Granulimonas faecalis: one gene and its partner. The protein of the gene in region 2 interacts with the protein of the main gene of each other region in a pairwise test. Links are inferred from orthologs where the notes say so. Each region holds a gene or a part of one and is shown on either strand. Other genes may lie near its edges.

Evidence for each region.
Region 1: the proteins of OR600_RS06445 (region 2) and def interact in binary tests that used the Escherichia coli proteins (3 or more experiments, as listed by UniProt). The link is inferred for Granulimonas faecalis from one-to-one orthologs.

What each region holds. Positions count from the first base shown.
Region 1 is NZ_BQKC01000001.1:962,942-972,580, reverse strand. The notes cover bases 4,141-7,116. They hold def (peptide deformylase), read right to left. Parts: upstream 5,917-7,116; coding sequence 5,365-5,916; downstream 4,141-5,364. Other genes in these bases: OR600_RS04355 (ABC transporter permease), read right to left, coding at 6,913-7,116; OR600_RS04360 (helix-turn-helix domain-containing protein), read left to right, coding at 6,448-6,789; fmt (methionyl-tRNA formyltransferase), read right to left, coding at 4,435-5,355; OR600_RS04375 (RsmB/NOP family class I SAM-dependent RNA methyltransferase), read right to left, coding at 4,141-4,435. Outside these bases: ribosomal protection-like ABC-F family protein, read right to left, coding at 1-662; OR600_RS04395 (VOC family protein), read right to left, coding at 674-1,048; OR600_RS04390 (thiamine diphosphokinase), read right to left, coding at 1,247-1,918; OR600_RS04385 (HAD family hydrolase), read right to left, coding at 1,915-2,583; OR600_RS04380 (FmdB family zinc ribbon protein), read left to right, coding at 2,704-2,952; more of OR600_RS04375, read right to left, coding at 2,990-4,140; more of OR600_RS04355, read right to left, coding at 7,117-7,587; OR600_RS04350 (ABC transporter ATP-binding protein), read right to left, coding at 7,683-8,600; OR600_RS04345 (hypothetical protein), read left to right, coding at 9,427-9,552; OR600_RS04340 (hypothetical protein), read right to left, coding at 9,607-9,639. UniProt on the Escherichia coli protein: Removes the formyl group from the N-terminal Met of newly synthesized proteins. Requires at least a dipeptide for an efficient rate of reaction. N-terminal L-methionine is a prerequisite for activity but the enzyme has broad specificity at other positions.
Region 2 is NZ_BQKC01000001.1:1,419,378-1,429,039, forward strand. What follows is about bases 4,006-7,004. They hold OR600_RS06445 (aspartate-semialdehyde dehydrogenase), read right to left. Parts: upstream 6,017-7,004; coding sequence 4,994-6,016; downstream 4,006-4,993. Other genes in these bases: OR600_RS06450 (aspartate kinase), read right to left, coding at 6,013-7,004. Also shown: OR600_RS06420 (valine--tRNA ligase), read right to left, coding at 1-534; OR600_RS06425 (hypothetical protein), read right to left, coding at 670-1,326; OR600_RS06430 (hypothetical protein), read right to left, coding at 1,480-2,181; OR600_RS06435 (DUF2252 domain-containing protein), read right to left, coding at 2,178-3,656; more of OR600_RS06450, read right to left, coding at 7,005-7,335; OR600_RS06455 (homoserine dehydrogenase), read right to left, coding at 7,372-8,517; thrC (threonine synthase), read left to right, coding at 8,622-9,662.

The DNA of each region.
Region 1 (9,639 bases), 460 kb from region 2 along the record:
AAGGAACGGTCGTGGGAGACGATGAGGACGACGCCGTCGTAGCTGGACAGGAAGCCCTCGAACCACTGGACGCTCTCGAGGTCGAGGTGGTTGGTGGGCTCGTCGAGCAGCAGGACGTCGGGGTGGCGCAGCAGCAGCTTGGCGAGGCTGATGCGCATCTGCCAGCCGCCGGAGAACTCGAAGGCCGGCTTGTCGAGGTCCTCCACGGGGAACCCCAGGCCGCACAGGATCTGGCGGGCGCGGCTCTCGAGCTCGTAGCCGCCGGCGGCCTCGAAGCGGTCGCGGGCGCGGCCGTACTCCTCCATGGCGGCGTCGAGGGCGTCGGGGTCCTTCTCGGTGGCCATGACCTGCTCGAGCTCGGAGATGCGCTCGCCCAGGTGCGCGATCTCGGTCGCGGAGGCCATGACCTCCTCGAGGGCCGAGCCGTCGCCGGCGAGCTCCGCCTCCTGCTCGAGGTAGCCCACGGTGGCGCCCCGGGCGAGGGTCACGGAGCCCTCGTCGGGCGACTCGAGGCCCATGACGATCTTGAGCAGCGTGGTCTTGCCGGCGCCGTTGGGGCCCACGAGGGCCCAGGACTCGCCGGCGTTGAGCTGGATGGTGGCGCCCGAGTAGAGGACCTGGGGGCCGAAGGACTTTGCGACCTTGTCGATGAGGAGGATCACGGGGCTTGTTCCTAGTCTTGCGTGAGGTGGATGGCGAAGCCCGCGACGGGCTCCTTGAAGTAGACGAGCTTGGTGGAGCCGTCGGGCAGCAGGACGCGGGAGGACTCGTCGACCTCGAAGCCGCGGGCGGCGAACCAGGCCTCGGCGGCGGGGATGTCGTCCACGTGGAAGCCGATGTGCCCGTGCTCGCCGCGGCCGCAGCCGCGCATGGTCTCCACAAGCGTGCCGCTGAACAGCGACACGGGGGTGTCGGTGCGGGGCAGGCCCATGAGGCGGGAGAAGGCCTCCGCGATGGAGGCGGCCTCGGCGTCGTCGGCGGCATTGACGCCCACGTGGGCGATGCGCAGGCCGAAGAGCTCTACAGGGTCCTCGCTGGGTCGTTCCATCGGTTTGTCCCTTCACCGTGTGCAGGCAGTACCGTCAAGTATATGCCAGCGCCCCGCGGGGCTGTCACCCCCGGCCGGAAACGCGGCACGACCGTGCAGGAGACGCGCACAATCGCGGTTTGTCCTCATCGACCCGGCAAGGATGCGGGGATATCCGGATCTCCCCTCACCCGGCGCTGCCCGACCGGGGGCGCCGGCTCAGCCCTCGAACAGGAGCACGAGGCAGCAGCCCACGTGGCACTCCACCTCTCCCCCGCCGGCGGCCTCCACCACGTTGGAGACGCCGAGGTCGTCCAGGGCGTCGAGCCACCGGTGGTCCAGCGGCCAGTGGAGGCCGCGCTCGGAGATGCAGGTGCCGTCCGCGAGGGGCACCGCCGAGACCGTGCGCCCCCTGCCCTCCACGCGCACAGAGGGCAGCCCCTCCGGCGAGAGAACCCAGCCCCGCCAGCCGTCGCCCACGAGGGCCACCGGGCGCCCGCTGTGCCGCCGCGCCACGCCCAGGACGCCCAGGCCGTGGTCGACGCGGCCGCCGGTGGCGCAGAGCAGGGTGAACGCCGGGATCGTCCCACGGGCGGCCGCGACGGCCTCACCCAGGGCGAACGCGGCCTCCAGGTCGGTCATGTCCTTCTCGCACGGGAGGGCCACGCGCTCCGGCACCGCCGAGGCGACCCACGCGAGCACGTCGGGCCCCGCGGAGTCGCCGTCCCCCACGAAGGCGTCCGGCACAACCCCGGCGTCGCGACACCACGCGGCGCCGCGGTCGGCCGCCACGACGTAGTCGGCTCCGGCGCAGCATGCGGCCAGCAGCTCGCGGGAGCAGGGCTCGGGCGAGCCGGCCACCACGGCCACCGAGAGGCGACCGGCCGTCACAGCGCCTCCAGCACCTCTCGGAGGGTGACGCCGCGCCAGCCGTCGGAAAGCGCCACGTCGGCCACGGCCTCCATGTCGCCGAGCCTGTGGCGGCTCGTGGGCCAGGTGAGGCCGAGCGTGGGGAAGCCCGCCCCGTGGGCCACGGTCACGGCGTGGAGGGAGTCGTCCACCACGAGCACCCGCGCGGGGTCGAGCCCGTAGTCGGTGGCCGCCGCGAGCCACATGCCGGGCTCGCTCTTGCTCGGGTAGCCCATGGACACGGAGTAGATCCGGTCGAAGAAGCCACGGAGCCCGTTGGCTCCGAGGCCGCACTCGACCTCGGGGAGCTCGGAGCAGCTAGCGACGGCCATGGGCAGGCCGGCGTCGCGCACCTGCTCCAGGAACTCCCTGGCACCGGGTATGGCCGGGACGTCGCTGGCGTAGTGCCAGTGGGCCCGCTCCATGACCTCGGCCTTGATCCGGGCCGGGTCCACGTCCAGACCGTTCTCCCTCACGAACATGGCCAGGCCCTCGTCGGCCCCCATGGTCTCGGCGCGGGCCTGGTGGGTCTGGGCGGCCTCCTCGCCGGCGTAGGCGGAGAGGACCTCGGGCAACACCGAGCGCCACATCCCCATGGAGTCGAGCAGGGTGTCGTCGCAGTCGAAGACTATGGCCTTGATGTCCACGGAAACCTCCCTCTTTCCAAGCGGTCCACCAGACTCTAGCGCAAGGGCGTCGCAGTGTTTATGGAGGGGGCAGCCGAGGGGTACAGTTATGCGTCGCACAGCATCGACGAAAGGAACGCCATGGCCCGCTACGACTACCGCTGCACCGAGTGCGGAACCGTCTTCGAGGTGGAGCACCCCATGGGCGAGCGCCCGGAGGTGGCCTGCCCGGCCTGCGGCGCACCCTGCGAGCGCGTCTTCGAGGCGAGCGCCATCACCTTCACCGGCTCCGGCTTCTACAACACCGACAGCCGCGACTCCTCGGGGTCGGGGTCCCACTCAACGTCGTGCGCCGGCTGCTCCGGCGGCGACTGCTCCGGCTGCCACTAGCGGCACCTACGGCGCCCGGCCGGGACCGGGGCGCCGCCTACCCCCGCCTGACGAGCCGGGCCGCGAAGTGCCCGTCGGGGCCGTCCGTGGCGGGCACGCTCGCGAAGTCGCCGGACGGGAGCACCCACCGGCGCACCATGCCTTGGAACGGCACCGGCGCCGCGGCCACGCCAGGCGCGCGGCCGCAGTCCTCGCGACGGAAGCCGCGGCCGGCGGGGCTGTCCAGGAATCGGTCGACGACGGCCGGGCCCTCCTCGTCCAGGACCGAGCACGTGGCGTAGACGAGGGTCCCGCCCGGGGCCACGCGTCTCGACGCCGCCTCGAGGATGCGGCCCTGGAGGGCCGGCAGGCCGTCGGGGTTGTCGGCGTCGAGCGCCGAGGGGTCGAGGGCCCAGGAAATCTCCGGGTGGCGGCGCATGGTGCCCGTGCCGGAGCAGGGCACGTCGCAGAAGACGGTGTCGAAGGAGCGGTCCAGCTCGCGGGGCAGGCCGGGGCCGTCGAGCAGACGGGCGTCCCAGGCCATGGAGGTGACGGACGCCTCCCAGCCGTGGCTCACGCGCTCCCGGGCCAGCTCCACCTTGGACTCGGAGAGATCCACGGCCACCACCTTGGCCGGGCCGCCCAGGGCCGCCGCGGCGTTCTCCAGGAGGATGGTCTTGGTGGCGCGCCCCTGCCCCACCTCGAGCAGCGCGGTGCCGGGAGCCGGTGCGCCGATGCGGCTCACCATCTGGGAGCCGAGGTCGCTCACCACCACGTCCACCGAGCCCACGAGGCCGCTCCGGGCCAGGGCGGCGGGCTTCTCGAGCAGGAACGACCCGGGCAGCGCTACGGGCACCGGCGCCGTGCCGCTCTCGCGCAGGCGCGTGTAGGCCTGGGCGGCGTCGCACACGCCGGTGTTGGCGGCGACCCACGCGGGGGCCGGCTCCAGCTGGGCCAGGGCCATGGCGGCCGCCTGGGGCGCCGGCAGCGAGGCGCACAGGCGCACGGCGAGCCAGGAGGGCATGCCGGCCACGAGGGAGACGTCGGCCACGGAGACGGGCACGCCGCCCGCCAGGGCCGCCGTCACACGCTCCCGGGCGCTCCGCACGCGGGGGCGGTCGCAGGAGACCACCTTGCGGAGCACGGCGTTGGCCAGGCCGGACGCGCGTCTCGCCACGGTGCGCACGAGCTCCACGCCCTGGAAGACGGAGACCTCGGGCGAGGTCTCGAGGTACATGACCTCGAAGCATGCCACGCGCAGGGCGTCGCGCACGCGGGGCTCGAGGTCGCGGGGGCGCCGCAGGTGGCTGTCGAGCACGGCGTCGAGCAGGCCGCGGCAGGCCGTGGACCCCAGCACGAGGCGGGAGGCCAGGCCGCGGGCCTTGAGGGAGAGCCGCGCCATCTCCGGGGCGGCGCGCAGGAGCTCGCGGGCGTAGGCGTCGCGACGGCGGGCCCGGGAGACCACGGCCAGGGCCACGGCGCGGGAGGGCGAGACCTCGGCCATCAGATACGCTCCCAGCGGCAGTCGGGGTCGTCGTGCAGGCCGCGGGCCCACTCGCCGGCGGCCATGGCGCGCTTGCCGTCGGGCTTCACCTCGAGCAGCTCCACGACGCCGTCGGAGCAGCCCAGGGCCACGCGGCCGTGCTCGATGCGCAGGTGCCCGGGACGGGCGCCGAGGCCGGCCACCGTGCGGGCGGCGAGCACGCGCATGCCGCGGCCGCCGGCCCTGAGGCGGGCGGGGGCGGCGTCGCTCGAGGCCAGCACGCGGCGGACGTTGGCCACGGCGGTGTCGCCGGGGTCCAGGCGCATCTCGGCCTTCTCCACCTTGGGGGCAAAGGTCACGAGGGACTCGTCCTGGGGCGTCCAGACGGCCTCGCCGGCCTCGACGGCCACGAGGGCGCGCACGAGGAGGCGTGCGCCCAGGTGGGAGAGCTCGTCGGTCACCTGGGCGCTGTTCTTGCCGTCGATGGGCACAGAGCCCGTGAGGCAGAAGTCGCCGGCGTCGAGCTCCTTGACCACACGCATGATCGAGACGCCGGCCGTGCGGTCGCCGGCCAGGATGGCGCGCTGGATGGGGGCGGCGCCGCGCCAGCGCGGCAGCAGCGACGCGTGGACGTTCACGCAGCCGAGGGGCGCGAGGTCGATGACGCCCTGGGGCAGGATGCAGCCGAAGGCGGCCACGCACAGGATGTCGGGCTCGAGGCCGCGGAGCCACGCCTGGGTCTCGTCGTCCATGCGGGTGGCCTCGCGCACGGGAAGGCCGAGGCGCGCGGCGCACGCCTTGACGGGAGAGGGGTCGAGGGTCTTGCCGCGGCCGCGCACGGCGTCGGGGCGCGTGACCACGCCCACGACGTCGAAGGTGGCGTCGAGCGCCTCGAGGGAGGGCACGGCGAAGTCCGGCGTGCCCATGAAGACGACGCGCATGGCGGCCCCCTACTCGGTCTCGCCGGGGCGGACGCCCTCGGCGATGGCCTGGCGGACGCGGGTGGCAGCACGGGCACGCGCGATGGGGCCGAGGTGGTCGAGCATCACGGTGCCGTGGAGGTGGTCGATCTCGTGCTGGAGGCAGCGGGCCAGCAGCGTGCCGTCGGCCTCGTAGCGCATGAGGTCGCCGTCGAGGTTCTGGGCGTGCACCACCACGTGGCGGGGACGCTCCACCTCCACGGTGACGCCGGGGAACGACAGGCAGCCCTCGGAGCCGGTGAAGGTCTCCTCGGACTGCTCCACGATCTGGGGGTTGATGAGGACGTAGGGGTTCTTCTTGGTGCCGTCGCCGTAGTCGCAGTCGATGACCACCATGGCCACCGACTCCCCCACCTGCGGGGCGGCCAGGCCGCAGCCCTCGGCGGCGTACATGTCGTCGATCATGCGCTCGGCGAGGGCGCGTACCTGGGGGGTTATCTCGTCGATGGGGCTGGCCTCGCGGGTGAGCACGGGGTCGCCCATGAGGACGATGTCATCAAGCATCGCATCTATATCGGCCATGGGTCTCCTCACGGTAGGTTTTCCACCCAGCATTCTACCCGGAGAGGGGGACCGTGAGCGGGGAGCTGCGAGGACGGGCGGCCGGCCGTTGGGAGCGAGCTTGTCGACTTGCCGCGGGCGGGCCGGAGGAGGGAGACCGGGATGTGCCCCCGTTCGACGGCGCGGCCTGAGAGGCAATCGAGATTTCCCCTCATTTTGCGGCGGAGATCGAGGGGAGATCTGGATTTGTCCTCACTCTGAAGGCCGACGGTGCGGACAAATCGCGATTTCCCTCACTTGGCGGTGAAAAACGAGGAGAAATCAGGACCTGTCCTCATCGGGATGTCGTTCGGTGCGGAGTCCGCGGCGGTACTCCGCACCGAGGGTGATTGGAGCGAGAAGTGACGTAGCCCACTCCGCAGTCCGACGATGAAAAATGCGGAGTGGCGTGGGCTGCTCCGCATTCTGGAAGGCGAACGTGAGGAGTGGCAATGGCTGCTCCTCACCACGGAAGCTCGGAGTGAGGAGTAAGGGCACACACTCCTCACTCCCCTGGCGAGACGGTGCGGAGAAGGCTGGCCCACTCCGCACGGCGGAGGAGAAACGCGCAGGGCGAGACGGGTCGCCGAGGACATAGGGCAGTCGATCGGAGACTGGCGGAGGATGCAGGGTCTCAAGTCGGAGGAGCTGGCCGACATGGCGGGCGTCTCGCGCTCGACCCTGTCGAGGCCGGAGAACGGCGATGCCTCCGTGAGCCTGGCCACGCTGCTCGACGTCTGCAACACGTTCGTGGTCACGGACCGCATCATCGACGCCGTGGACCCCTACGAGACCGACTGCGGAAGGGCGCGGGCGTCCCAGGGGCTGCCCCAGCGGGTGCGCAGGCTCACATGATCGGACGGTCCAACGGTCACCTGCATCGACCTTGGGGCGCCCGGCACGCCTCGATTGGCGGCGAGAAGGGCCAAGCGATCCCCCGCGGTCGAGTCAGGGGCCCATGGGGCAGGCCGCTTGAGGTCATGCCCCCTCGTTGGCAACGGTGCGCATGCGCTCGGTACTGACATAGCCGAGGGTTACCATGACCAGCGTGAGCCCAAGCACGACGGCCAGACCAGCCGCCGGCATGACTCCCGAAGCCAGGTCGCGCATGAGGTCGAGCTGGTAGGTGAGGGGGTTCACGGCAGCGATGACCTTGAGGAACACCGGGGCCTGGTCCAGACGGTAAAGCGTGGGGGCGCTGAACATGAGCGGTGTCATGAGAAGGCTCACCGTCAGGTCGCGGGTGCGGTAGGACGTGATGGCGGCCGTGACGACGCACCCCGCGGCCGACCAGAACAGGCCGCACAGGAGGGAGCCCGCCGCCAGGGCCGGCACATCGATCGGGGCGTTGAACCCGGTGACGACCTCTGCCACGACGACGATGCAGGCTCCCTGACACAGCAGCGTTATGAGCGGCACACAGAGCATCCCTGCGTAGTACCCGCCCCTCGACACCCCGCTGGCAAGCTTGAGGCAGCCAAGGGACCACTTTCGCTCGAGGGTCCAGCGGTAGATCACCTGGCTCATCATGGAGACCGCCTGCATGCCCACGACGCCGACTGCCAGAAAGGCCGTCATGGACGGCTCGGTGCGACCGTCGCTCGACGAGAGCGCGGTCACGACAAAGAGGCTGTAGAAGATCGGGTAGGCCAACAGCCCCGGTAGGCCGGCAACACTGGTGAGGCGTGCGGCCTTCACCTCAAACTGAACCGTGAGCGCAAAACCCCTGAGAAAATCGGCCATCGCCGTCACCGCCCTTCCCCGGCGCCCATACGGTCATAGGCCGCCTCCACGGCATCTCCCAAGGTTGACGCCGTGCGGACCACATCGATCACGCCGCCGAGCGACGCCGCCATGGACAGGAGGTCGGGGATGGGGCTTCCGGACGGCACCTCCACCTCCAATGCGTTGGCCCCGCCCAAGCGCGAACCGGCGACCCCCGCCTCGTCGTCGGCTGTCACCGGGCGGTCAAAGACCAGACGGACCGTGTCCATGGGAACGAACCGAGCAATGAACGCCCCCCTGTCTCCAGAGAACGCGCGGCGGCCTCCGTCGAGCAGGGTGATGTGGTCGACATCGTGCTCGACCACATCGAGCTCGTGGGAGCTCACGAGGACCGCGGAGCCACGGGTCGACCGCTCGCGCAGCACACCCATGAGGCCACGCTTCACCAAGGCGTCGAGCCCGACGAACGGCTCGTCGAGAATGTAGACGTCGGGGTCGAAAGCGAGGGTGCGGGCAAGCATAAGGCGCTGCTGCTCCCCGCCGGAGAGCTCCTCGGGGTCGCGCGGCGCTTTGTCCGAGAGCCCCACGGCATCGAGCACCTCGTCGGCGGCGCGGCGGGCAGAGCGGCCCGTCAGCCCACGAAGCCGCGCGCCAAGGAGCACGTTGTCATGGACACCTAGGAACCAGTCGATGACAAGCTTCTGGGCACACCAACCCACCCGGACGCCCGGGGAGCGCCCGACCCTCCCCGAATCGAGACGAGCCATGCCCAGAAGGGCGTGCATGAGCGTTGACTTCCCCGCCCCGTTGCGACCGAGCAACCCGTGGATGGAACCGGCGCTGATGTCGAGGGATACATCGTCGAGGGCGGGGCGCCCTGAAGCCCGATAGCTCACGGTCAGGCGTTCTGCCCAAAGGAGCCGACCATCAATGTGAGCCATGCTCCACATCCTTCCAAAAAGGACTAAAATCTCCAGTCCTTATGCAGTTAATGGTTAAAATGGGATTGTCTAGATAGAGTCTTAGTGCTTTTAAGGCTGCATCATCTCTTTTGGATGCAAGAACACCAGTTTCATAAAGAGTAAATCCTGGAGTTGAATAAAGAGGTTCTTCCGCATTAGAAGATGTTGTTGCATTTTCTAGGTCAGAGACAACCAGTGAATCCCATGTCTTGTTGACGAGGATGTTGTCAAACGACAAATCACACCAAGCAAACCCAGCCTCATGCAAGTGAAGTAATGCGACTTCTAAACTACCAATAATGATAGTCCAGCGGACTGCAAGAACTCTTGAGGAGAACTCAAGAAGTCACTTACTGCATTCCAATCGGAAAGAAGAGCACTCAGAACAATCTCGAGATTTGCATCTATTACTAAACTCCTAAGCTATGTTTAAGAACAATCTGAATCAAATCAAGAGTAGCCGAACTGGAAGGTATCAGCTTATAGACTTCCATCTTATAATTGCCGATTGAGAAGGTAACTTCATGCTATAGATGCCAATATTATTGGTTCTATAATCATTTAGCAATTGCGGCAACGACAGCAACGCCAAAGTGGCAGAGAATGGCCTATATTTGCCTCGGAAAGGAAGCGATTGACAGCAGCTCGCTCGACTGGGGTGCGGACATGGCCCACACAGACCACCCGCTACCATGAGCCCGTGTTTCAGAGCTCCAGCACCCGCTTTCTCAAAGGGAACATCTCCGGCACACGGCTCATCATCACTATCGACTAGACGTCTTTCATTGACAGAATCGAGATGGCCATGAATCCTCTCATCGTTGCCGAAGTGGCCGGCGCAGTCATTGCGATCGCCGTGTTTCTCAGGGGCGCTTACTGCCTCCTCGTCATAGGCGTGGCGGCGTACGACGAGATAAAGAAGAAGGACTAGCGCCTCTCCGAGAGGGCCGTGCCCGACTTTCCCGGGCACGGCCCCATCCATGTGCTACAGCGTCAGCAGCCCCTGATAGAACGCGCT
Region 2 (9,662 bases):
GTTGGGGCACCAGTTGACGATGCGCTCGCCGCGGTAGATGAGGCCGGCGTGGTACCAGTCGCAGAAGACCTTGCGCACGGCGTGGGAGAACTGCGGGCTCATGGTGAACTGCTCGTCGGCGAAGTCCGCGGAGCAGCCCATGCGCTTGATCTGCTTGACGATGGTGCCGCCGTACTCGCGGGTCCAGTCCCAGCAGGCGTCCACGAACTTCTCCCGCCCCAGCTCCAGGCGGGAGACGCCCTGCTCCTTCAGGCGCTTGTCCACCTTGGTCTGGGTGGAGATGCCGGCGTGGTCGAGGCCCACGATCCAGCGGGTGGAGCGGCCGGCCATGCGGTTGTAGCGGATGAAGGCGTCCTGGATGGTGTCGTCGAGGGCGTGGCCCATGTGGAGCACGCCGGTGACGTTGGGGGGCGGGATGACGACGGTGCAGTCGCCCGTGCCCTTGGAGCGCTGGTAGCAGCCGGCGTCGATCCAGCGCTCGACGAGCTGCGGCTCGGTCGTCTGGGGATCGTAGGTCTTGGGCATGTCGGTCACGGATGGCCACCTTCCGGTTCGCAGGGCAGGGCAACGCGTGTCATTGTACCCGCAGCGACGCGGCGCCGGGCCGCTCCGTCGCCTCGGACGGGCCGGCCCGGCGCCGCGTTCCCGCGCGTCTGGGAGGGCGAAGGGCTACTCGATGTCGTCCTCGTCGGCGTAGGAGGCCTCGAGCATCTGGGCGAAGGCCACAGGGTCGGCGGTCTCCTCGGCGGTGAAGACGCCGTCGTGGCGGGCGTCCTCGCGCAGGTCCTCGATGGCGTCCACGAGGTCGTCGGCCTCGGGGCCGTCGGGGATCTCGGCAGCCACCATGACGGCGAGCTCCCCGTCGTCGAGCTCGGACTCCTCGGCAAAGCCCATGTCGACGAGCTTGCGCGAGGTCACGGGCACGTCGTCGTAGGAGGTGTCGGAGAGGCGGGCCCGGCCGTCCTCGACGGTGACGGTGGCCTTCTCGCGGGTGAGGGAGTCGGCGTCGACGTCGTACTCGTCGATGTCGAAGGCGATGGCGGCGGAGGCGTCCTCGAGGGCCTTCAGCAGGCGGCCGGCGTCCTCCACAGAAAGCGAGCCGCAGAGGCAGGCGGCGGCGTCCTCGTCGAAGCCGTCGTCGGTCTTGCCGCTCACCTGGTAGACGGTACGGCCGCCCTCCTCGTCGGAGCCGTAGACCGACGTGATGCCGTAGGTGAGCCTCGCCTCGTCGTAGCCGTCGAGGGTGGCGTCCCAGAGCGACTTGAAGGCGGGGTCGCCTATGACGGACGTAGCGATGGACATGGTGCCGTAGAACGCAGTGGCCATGGGTGTTCCTTCCTGTGGGCGTGTGCTGGGCCCTACGTACCCGTTTGCCGCGCCGCACGACGGGGGCCGCCCGCGCGGCACACAAAGGCTTCCGCGCACGGGGTGCGGGCGGTGTAGGTGCGCGGGACGGCGATGGGTCCCGAGAGGCCTCCCCTACCCCCGGTGCGCCGCCGGGGCGTCGCCGCGCTCCGTGCCGGGGTCGTCGCCGATGGTGCGCAGGCCGTCGTCGGGGGCAGGGACGTCGTCGAACCAATACTTCCACTCCCGGAAGGGCGTGGCGCCGGTGGCCCCTGTCACCGCCTCGAAGGCGTCCTTGGGCACGAAGGTGCGCAGGCCCGCGCCAGAGACCGTGGTGAGGCGCACGCCGCCGGCGGCCAAGGCCTCCTCCACGAAGGCGAGGCAGTTGTGGGTCACGAGGTCGTAGGTGCCGGGCGCGGCCTTGACCCCCTCGGCGTAGTCGGCCACGGCACGGCCGGCCTTGGAGGGGGCCGTGAGGGCGACGGCGCAGTCCACGTGCTCGTTCCACCAGTTGCCGGGGTTGCCGTGGACGATCCAGCCGGAAGCCCGGCGGAGGGCGGCGAAGGTCTCCGGCTCCCGCAGGCAGGCCATGGACGCCGGGGCCTTGAGGGCGTTGCCCCGGCGGTAGTAGGAGTAGGTCATGAGGTCGCCCGCGGACGGCCCCACGGCGAGGATGGCATGGCCCTCGTCGAAGGCCGCCATGAGGTTGAAGAGCACGAGGAGCGTGTAGGAGCCCGCGGGCACCGGGGCCCAGTCGCGCTCGGGCACGGCCTGCTCGCGCTGCACCCGGCGGGCGTGACGGCGGGTGAGGTACGTGTCGACGGTTCCGAGGCTCATGAGGCCTCCCCCTTCCCCGTGCCGGCCGCGCCGGCGACGTGGTCCATGAAGACGCGGTAGTCGCACTCGTTCTGCTCGGCGTAGGCCTCGGCAAAGGCGCAGAGCGCGCGGTCGGCCGCGTCCGAGGTGCCGAGGTACCCGGCGATGGCCCCGCGGTCGCCGGAGCGCGCGTGGGCGCGGGCGAGGGTCCAGGCGCAGAGCTCTCCGTAGAGCGCGAGGGTGTCGGCGTCTATGGCGTCCAGGTCCACCGTGGCCTTCCAGTCCCAGAGCTGGCGCACGTAGAAGGAGCGGCCCGGGGCGCCGGGGACGGGGACGTCGGCCCAGCCGAGGAGCACGTCGCCGGTGGCCTGCATGAGGCGCTGGCCGCGCACCACGCGCTCGCCGCCCCGGTAGCGCGGCGCGAGGCCCGTGTAGCGCGAGAGGCACGACTCCCCGGCCTCCTTGAACTGCAGCACGAGCGGGTCGTCCACCTGGCGGCCGGAGAGGGCCACCACCCAGTTGCGCATACCCACGCTGCCCACGCCCACGACCTTGAGGGCGGCGCCCACGTAGGCGTAGCGGTCGATGAGCCCGCGGTTCTCCGGGGCGAGGGATGAGCGGTAGGCGGAGAAGAGCTCGGCGAGGGAGCGCGGAAACCGCTCTACGTCGCCCGCGGGAAGGAACCGGTCCAGCGGCACGATGGCGGGCGGGTCGAACACGATGCGCCGGTCGGCGCCCTCCCCTTCCACGAGCTTTCTGAAGGCACGGGAGTTGTCCTTGGCAAAGGCCGCGGCGAGGCCCTTGGCCACCTGGCGGCGCTCCTTCTTGGAGGCGTCGGCGGAGAGGGCGTCGAGGAGCCCCTGGACGTCCACGTGGGTGTGCCAGATGGAAAGCGCGCCTTGGTGGGCGAAGTATGCCATGGCCTCGCGGTAGGCCGCGGCGCAGGCGAGCGCGGCGTCGTGGGCGGTGGCCGCCCCGAACCCGCGGCTGCGGGCGCAGACGGCCACGCTCGAGACCATGCGCTTGACGTCCCACTCCCAGGGGCCGCGGGCCACCTCGTCGAAGTCGTTGAGGTCGAAGACCAACGCGGACTCCGGCGAGCGGTAACCGCCGAAGTTGCCGATGTGGGCGTCGCCGCAGGCCTCGACGATGAGGCCCGTGGACGGCGTCGTGGAGAGGTCCGCGGCCATGGGCAGCGCCGTGGCGCGGAAGTAGGCGAAGGGCGAGGCGGCCATGCGGCGGTGGCGCTCGGGGATGAGGGCCTGCAGGCGGCCGCGCTCCTGGGAGAGGATGAGGTCCAGGGCCGACGTGCGGTCGGGCACGACCTCCCAGCGGGCGAGAGAGCTCCTCGGGCAGCGCTTGCGCAGCGAGCGGCCGGTGTCGCGGGCCTCGACGAACCCGGAGAAGCGCCGGAGGGTGGCGTCGGGGATGGACGGCTCCGAGGAGCCGGCGAAAGGCGACGGCCGGTCGGGCTGCGTGCTGCGGGACTGTGCCATGGGGGCTCCTGGCTGCGGGTGCGGGTGCGGGTGCGGGTGCGGGTGCGGGTGCGGGTGCGGGTGCGGGTGCGGGTGCGGGTGCGCAGGGAGGGTACCCGGTTTGGCGGCGGCCGTGCGCCGGGGCCGCCGGCCAGGCGTGACAGCGGTGCCTGGCCCATCTGTCACTTCGCGTATTTCTTGTTTGATGTAATGGGCGCCGACTCGCTCCCTGCGGGCGAAGTTTGTCCCAGGTTCTCAAGGCCGATCCTCGGGGTCTCTCTGGACGTTTGGTACTTTTCGGTACATATCCTGATCTAAACCACCAAACGACATGCCATTTGGTGGTTTTCGGGGCCCCGCGGAGAGAAAAACCACCAAACGGCTGCGGGGCCGAGTTCACAGGGCCGGCCTCGACATGGCTGCGGACCATGCCGAGCAGTGCGCCCAACCGCTCCGCAGGACCCCACATGCCGCAGACGATACCCGCAGGCATGCCCGCCGCTGCGGCTGCGGTGTCGGCATTGCCAACCAAATTGACAGCTGCGAGCACACAATCGTGGTAGCTGTCTGCCCGTGATCAGACACCGGCAGGCAGCCTTTTGAGTGTCAAGGACGAGGCCATCGGAACGCACCGAGCTCCCTAGCGACGCGACGATGATGTTGGCACCCAGAATCGCTTGGCGGGCGGTTCGCCGGTTGCGAAGGCGCAGGCCATGGCGTCTTCAGGTCCACAGAGCTGAGCACGCGGTGGGAGTCGCAGAGGGTGAGGGCCGTGGAAGTGTCATCACCCCTTGTCCTCTTCTTTCTTTTCAGCAAACTCTGCCATGTCTTCCAGCCCAGTGATGTCACAGGCATGCGCGACGACTCGTGCGTGGGACAAAAGTGTCCGGGTGTTGGGACAGGGTGTTGGGACAGGGCAGACGGGCGCCCTCTAGGGTCCCCCTGCTACGCCGGTGTGGCGCATGGTCTTGATGAAGGGGGACGGTCTCACCCTGCAAAGGGGGCTTGCGGCCGAAAAGCCCCCTTTAAGGGGCCCATGGACCAACGGGGGCTTGGTACTCCCCCTCTAACGGAGGAATGGGACAAGGGCCTCCAACAGAGGCGCCCTAGAGGGCGTGCCTGTGCCACGCCCACCCTACAGGGCGGCTGCGACGCACCGGACGCAGACCGCACACCCCCCCCCGCCATGGCAAAAGCCCCCACGGCCGGCTTGCGGCCACGGGGGCTCTCCTCAAGGTCATGGTGCGCCCAGGCGGATTCGAACCGTCGACCATCGGTTTAGAAGACCGGTGCTCTATCCACTGAGCTATGGGCGCGTTATCTGGACCTTGCAGCTCCAAACAGCGCCCATTCTACCCCTAGAGCAGCAATTCTGCTATCTGCACAGCGTTGGTGGCGGCGCCTTTCCGGATCTGGTCGCCGCAGCACCAGAACGTGAGCGAGTTCACACCCTCCGGCGCCGAGACGTCCTCGCGGATGCGGCCCACGTACACCAGGTCCTGGTCGCTCGTGGCGAGCGGCATGGGGTAGAGCTGCCCTGCCGGGTCGTCCACCACGCGCACGCCTGGGGCCTGGCGCAGCACATCTCGGGCCTCGTCGGGCGTGATGGGGCGCTCGAACTCCACGGTGATGGACTCGCTGTGGCTGCGGGCGATGGGCACGCGCACGCAGGTGCAGTTCACGCGCAGGTCGGGGTCGTGCATGATCTTGCAGCCCTCGTTCTGCATCTTCATCTCCTCGGAGGTGTAGCCGATGCCGTCGAAGCCGCCGATCTGCGGGATGAGGTTGTAGGCCAGCTGGTAGGCGAAGGCGCGGGGCTCCGGCATGGGGGTGCCCTCCACGATGGCCTGGTTCTCGGCCTCCAGCTCCTCGATGCCGGGGAGTCCGGCGCCGCTGGCGGCCTGGTAGGTGCTGCAGACGATGCGCCTGGCGCCCGCCACGCGCGACAGCGGCGCCACGCACACGAGGCCGATGATGGTGGCGCAGTTGGGATTGGCCACGATGCCGTGGTTCCAGGCCACGTCCTCGGGGTTGATCTCGGGCACCACGAGGGGTACCTCGGGGTCGAGCCGGAACGCGCTGGAGTTGTCCACGCACACGGCGCCGGCGGCGACCGCGTGGGGCAGCAGGGCCTCCGCCACGGGGTTGGTGGCGGCGCCCAGCACGATGTCGACGCCCTCGAAGCTCTCGGGGGTGGCCTCGGTCACGCGCAGGAGACGGCCGTTCCAGCACATGTCCGTGCCGGCGGAGCGCTTGCTCGCAAGGAGTCTCAGCTCGCCCACGGGGAAGTCCCGCTCCTCGAGGCACTGCAGCATCTGGGCCCCAACGGCGCCGGTGGCGCCGAGGATGGCGACGTTCTTGGGTTCGGGCACCGCCCTCACTTCCCTTCGTTCACCACGAACGCCTCGTACACCACGGCCACGGTGCGCTCGAAGTCCTCGTTGTTCACTCCGATGATGATGTTGATCTCCTGGGAGCTCTGGGTGATCATGCGCACGTTGATGCCGGCGTTGCCGAGCACCCCGAGCAGCCTGCCCGACGAGCCGGGGCGGGAGCTCATGTTGCGGCCCACCACGGAGACCAGAGCCAGCTTGTCGACCACCTTCACCTGGTCGGGCTGAAGCTCCTTCTGGAGGTCGGCCACGATGGAGTAGATGGAGTCCTTGACGTCGGCTCCGTTCACCACCACCGAGAACGAGTCGATGCCCGTGGGGATGTGCTCCACGCTCACACCGTAGCGCTCGAACACCGAGAGGGCCCGACGCATGAAGCCCACGGCGTCGCTCATGTGCGTCTTAGCGATGTAGACCGTGATGAAGTCGCGCTTGCCCGCGATACCCGTGATCACCGGGTCGTCGGGGCTCGTCTCCACGCGCTCGCGGATGATGGTGCCCTGGGCCTCGGGGTCGTTGGTGTTGAGGATGGCGATGGGGATGTTGGCCTCGCGCACCGGGAAGATGGCCTCCTCGTGGAGCACGTTGGCACCCATGTAGGAGAGCTCGCGCATCTCGTCGAAGGTGATGCGCTCGATGGTGCGGGGGCGGTCCACCACGCGCGGGTCGGCCGTGAGGAAGCCCGAGACGTCGGTCCAGTTCTCGTAGAGGTCGGCCGAGAGGGCGTTGGCCAGGATGGAGCCCGTGATATCGCCGCCGCCGCGGTCCAGCAGCTTGATCTCGCCGTCGCAGGTGGCGCCGTAGAAGCCGGGCATGACGAAGCTCCCGCGGCGCACCACGAGCTCGCGCACGCGATCGGCCGTGCGCTCGAGGTCGAGGGTGCCGTCGTGGTGGAAGACGATGGCGTCGGCGGCGTCCACGAACGGCAGGCCCAGGTACTCGGCCATAAGGTGCGCGGTGAACCACTCGCCGCGACTCACCACGTACTCCGGGGAGTCGTCGGCCAGGCCCTCGCGGAAGTCGCGGAACTTCTCGGCCACGGGCCAGGTGAGGCCCAGCCCCTCCTTGATGGCGAGGAAGCGCCCCTCGATGTCGTCGAGGAGGTCCGAGCAGTCCACGTGGTAGTCGCGGTGGGCGTTCACGAGGTAGAGGAGGTCGGTGACCTTGTTGTCGCCGGCAAAGCGCTTGCCGGCCGCGCTCACCACGACGAAGCGGCGGGCCGGGTCGGCGTCGATGATGCGCTTGACCTTGGCGAACTGCTCGGGGCTGGCGACCGACGAGCCGCCGAACTTGGTGATCTTGATCATCGGGCGATGGTCCTTAGCTCTCGGGGGCTCCGGCCCCTAGTCGACGTCGGCCACGGCGGCCATGAGGGTGGCGGGGTCCTCGGCGAGGAGGGCGTCCGCCAGGGCCGCGGCCTCGGTGGCGGAGAGGCCGCCCACGGAGACGTAGCCGGGCGCGACCTCCACGGCGGTGCCGGGGGTGTCGGCGGGGAGCGCGGCCGCGGTGCGGAAGACGTAGTCGGCGCGGAGCAGGCCGGGCTTCCAGGACAGGGTCTCCCCCGTGGGGTAGACGGGCCGCTCGCCGCCGGCGCAGTCGACGAGGTCCTGCACCATGGCGTTGCCCGTGGGCAGCGCGCCGGCGCCCTGGCCGTAGAACTTGAGCGGGCCCACGGTGGTGCCCACGAGCGTTGCGATGTTGAAGTTGTCGGGCACGTTGCCCTCCACCGACGCCAGGGGCAGGAGCACCGGCTCCACGCAGGCGGCGTAGCCGTCGTCGTCGCGGGCCGCGCGGGCCATGAGGCGCACGGCGTAGCCCAGGCCGGCGAAGGTGTCGAGGTCGGCCTTGGTGAGGTTCCGGATGCCGTGGACCGGGATGTCGCGGCGGCAGAGCGTGCCGAACGCCACGGTGGAGCTGATGATGCACTTGTTGGCGACGTCGATGCCGTCGATGTCCGCCGACGGGTCGGCCTCGGCGTACCCGAGGGCCTGGGCCTGGGCGAGCACGTCGGTGAACTCGGCCCCGTCCTTGGCCATGCGGTCGACGATGTAGTTGGACGTGCCGTTGAGGATGCCCGAGATGCGGTCGATGCGGTCGATGCGGCGCGCCTTCTCGATGGAGGCGATCCAGGGGATGCCGCCGCCCGAGGTGGCCTCGATGAAGAAGCCCACGCCGGACTCCTCGGCCTGGGCGCAGAACTCCGGTAGGAACGCGGCCACCACGGCCTTGTTGGCCGTGACCACGTGCTTGCCGGCGGCGAGGCTCTCCATGATGAAGGTGTGGGCCGGCTCGAGGCCGCCCATGGCCTCCACCACGCACTCGATGGAGTCGTCGGAGACGATGTCGGCGAAATCGTAGGTGACGCGGGGGTCGTCGTAGGTGCCCGGGAGGGTGAGGATGCGGGCCACCTCGAGGGAGGGGGCGCGCGAGTCGACGATCTCGATGACGCCGCCTCCCACGGTGCCGGCGCCGAGAAGGGCGATTCTCATCTCTGTTAATCCAATCTTTCGCGGCCATCGCCCCTCGGCGACCCGCGGGGCGGCTCCGCTACCATGGGCAGAACCCTGCACCGCTCGACCGAGGGGGAGTCTCGATGGATTCGTTCTACCACAGCACCCGTTCTCTGCTCGAACCCGTAACAAGCAAGCAAGCAATACTGGCGGGCATCGCACCGGACGGCGGGCTCTACGTGAGCGACGGGGTGCTCGCCTCCCCCCTCGACCTCGAGCCGCTCTGGGCCGGCGACTACCCCTCCCGCGCCCGGCGCGTCCTCGGCCACCTGCTGCCGGACTTCACCGAGCAGGAGGTGGCGGGCTGCGTGCGCCGCGCCTACGGCGACACCTTCGACGACCCGGCCGTGACGCCCGTGACCCCGGTGGGCGACGACTGGCTGCTGGAGCTCTTCCACGGCCCCACGAGCGCCTTCAAGGACGTGGCGCTGCAGATGCTGCCCCAGCTCATGGGCCAGGCCCGCGCCGGCGACGGCCGCGACGTCATGATCGTGTGCGCCACCTCCGGCGACACCGGCAAGGCGGCGCTGGCGGGCTTCGCCGACGTGGAGGGCTGCGGCGTCTGCGTGTTCTACCCCGACGGCAAGGTGAGCGACGTCCAGCACCTGCAGATGGCCACCCAGGCCGGCGGCAACGTGGCCGTGTACGCCGTGCGCGGCAACTTCGACGACGCCCAGGGCGAGGTCAAGCGCATCTTCGCGGACCGCGACCTGGCCGTGCGCCTGGCCGGGGAGGGCGTGTTCCTCTCCAGCGCCAACTCCATCAACGTGGGGCGCCTCGTGCCGCAGGTGGTCTACTACCTGGACGCCTACGCCCAGCTGCTGGAGCGCGGCGCCGTGGCCATGGGCGACGAGGTGGACTTCTACGTGCCCACCGGAAACTTCGGCGACGTCCTCGCCGGCTACTACGCCAAGCGCCTGGGCCTGCCTGTGGGGCGCCTCCACGTGTGCTCCAACGCCAACGACGTGCTCTGCGACTTCCTGGCCACCGGCACCTACGACCGCCGGCGCCCGTTCCACAAGACCATCTCGCCGTCCATGGACATCCTCGTGTCGTCCAACCTGGAGCGGCTGCTCTACTTCGCCTCCGACGGCGACTGCGAGCTCGTGGCCTCCCTCATGGCC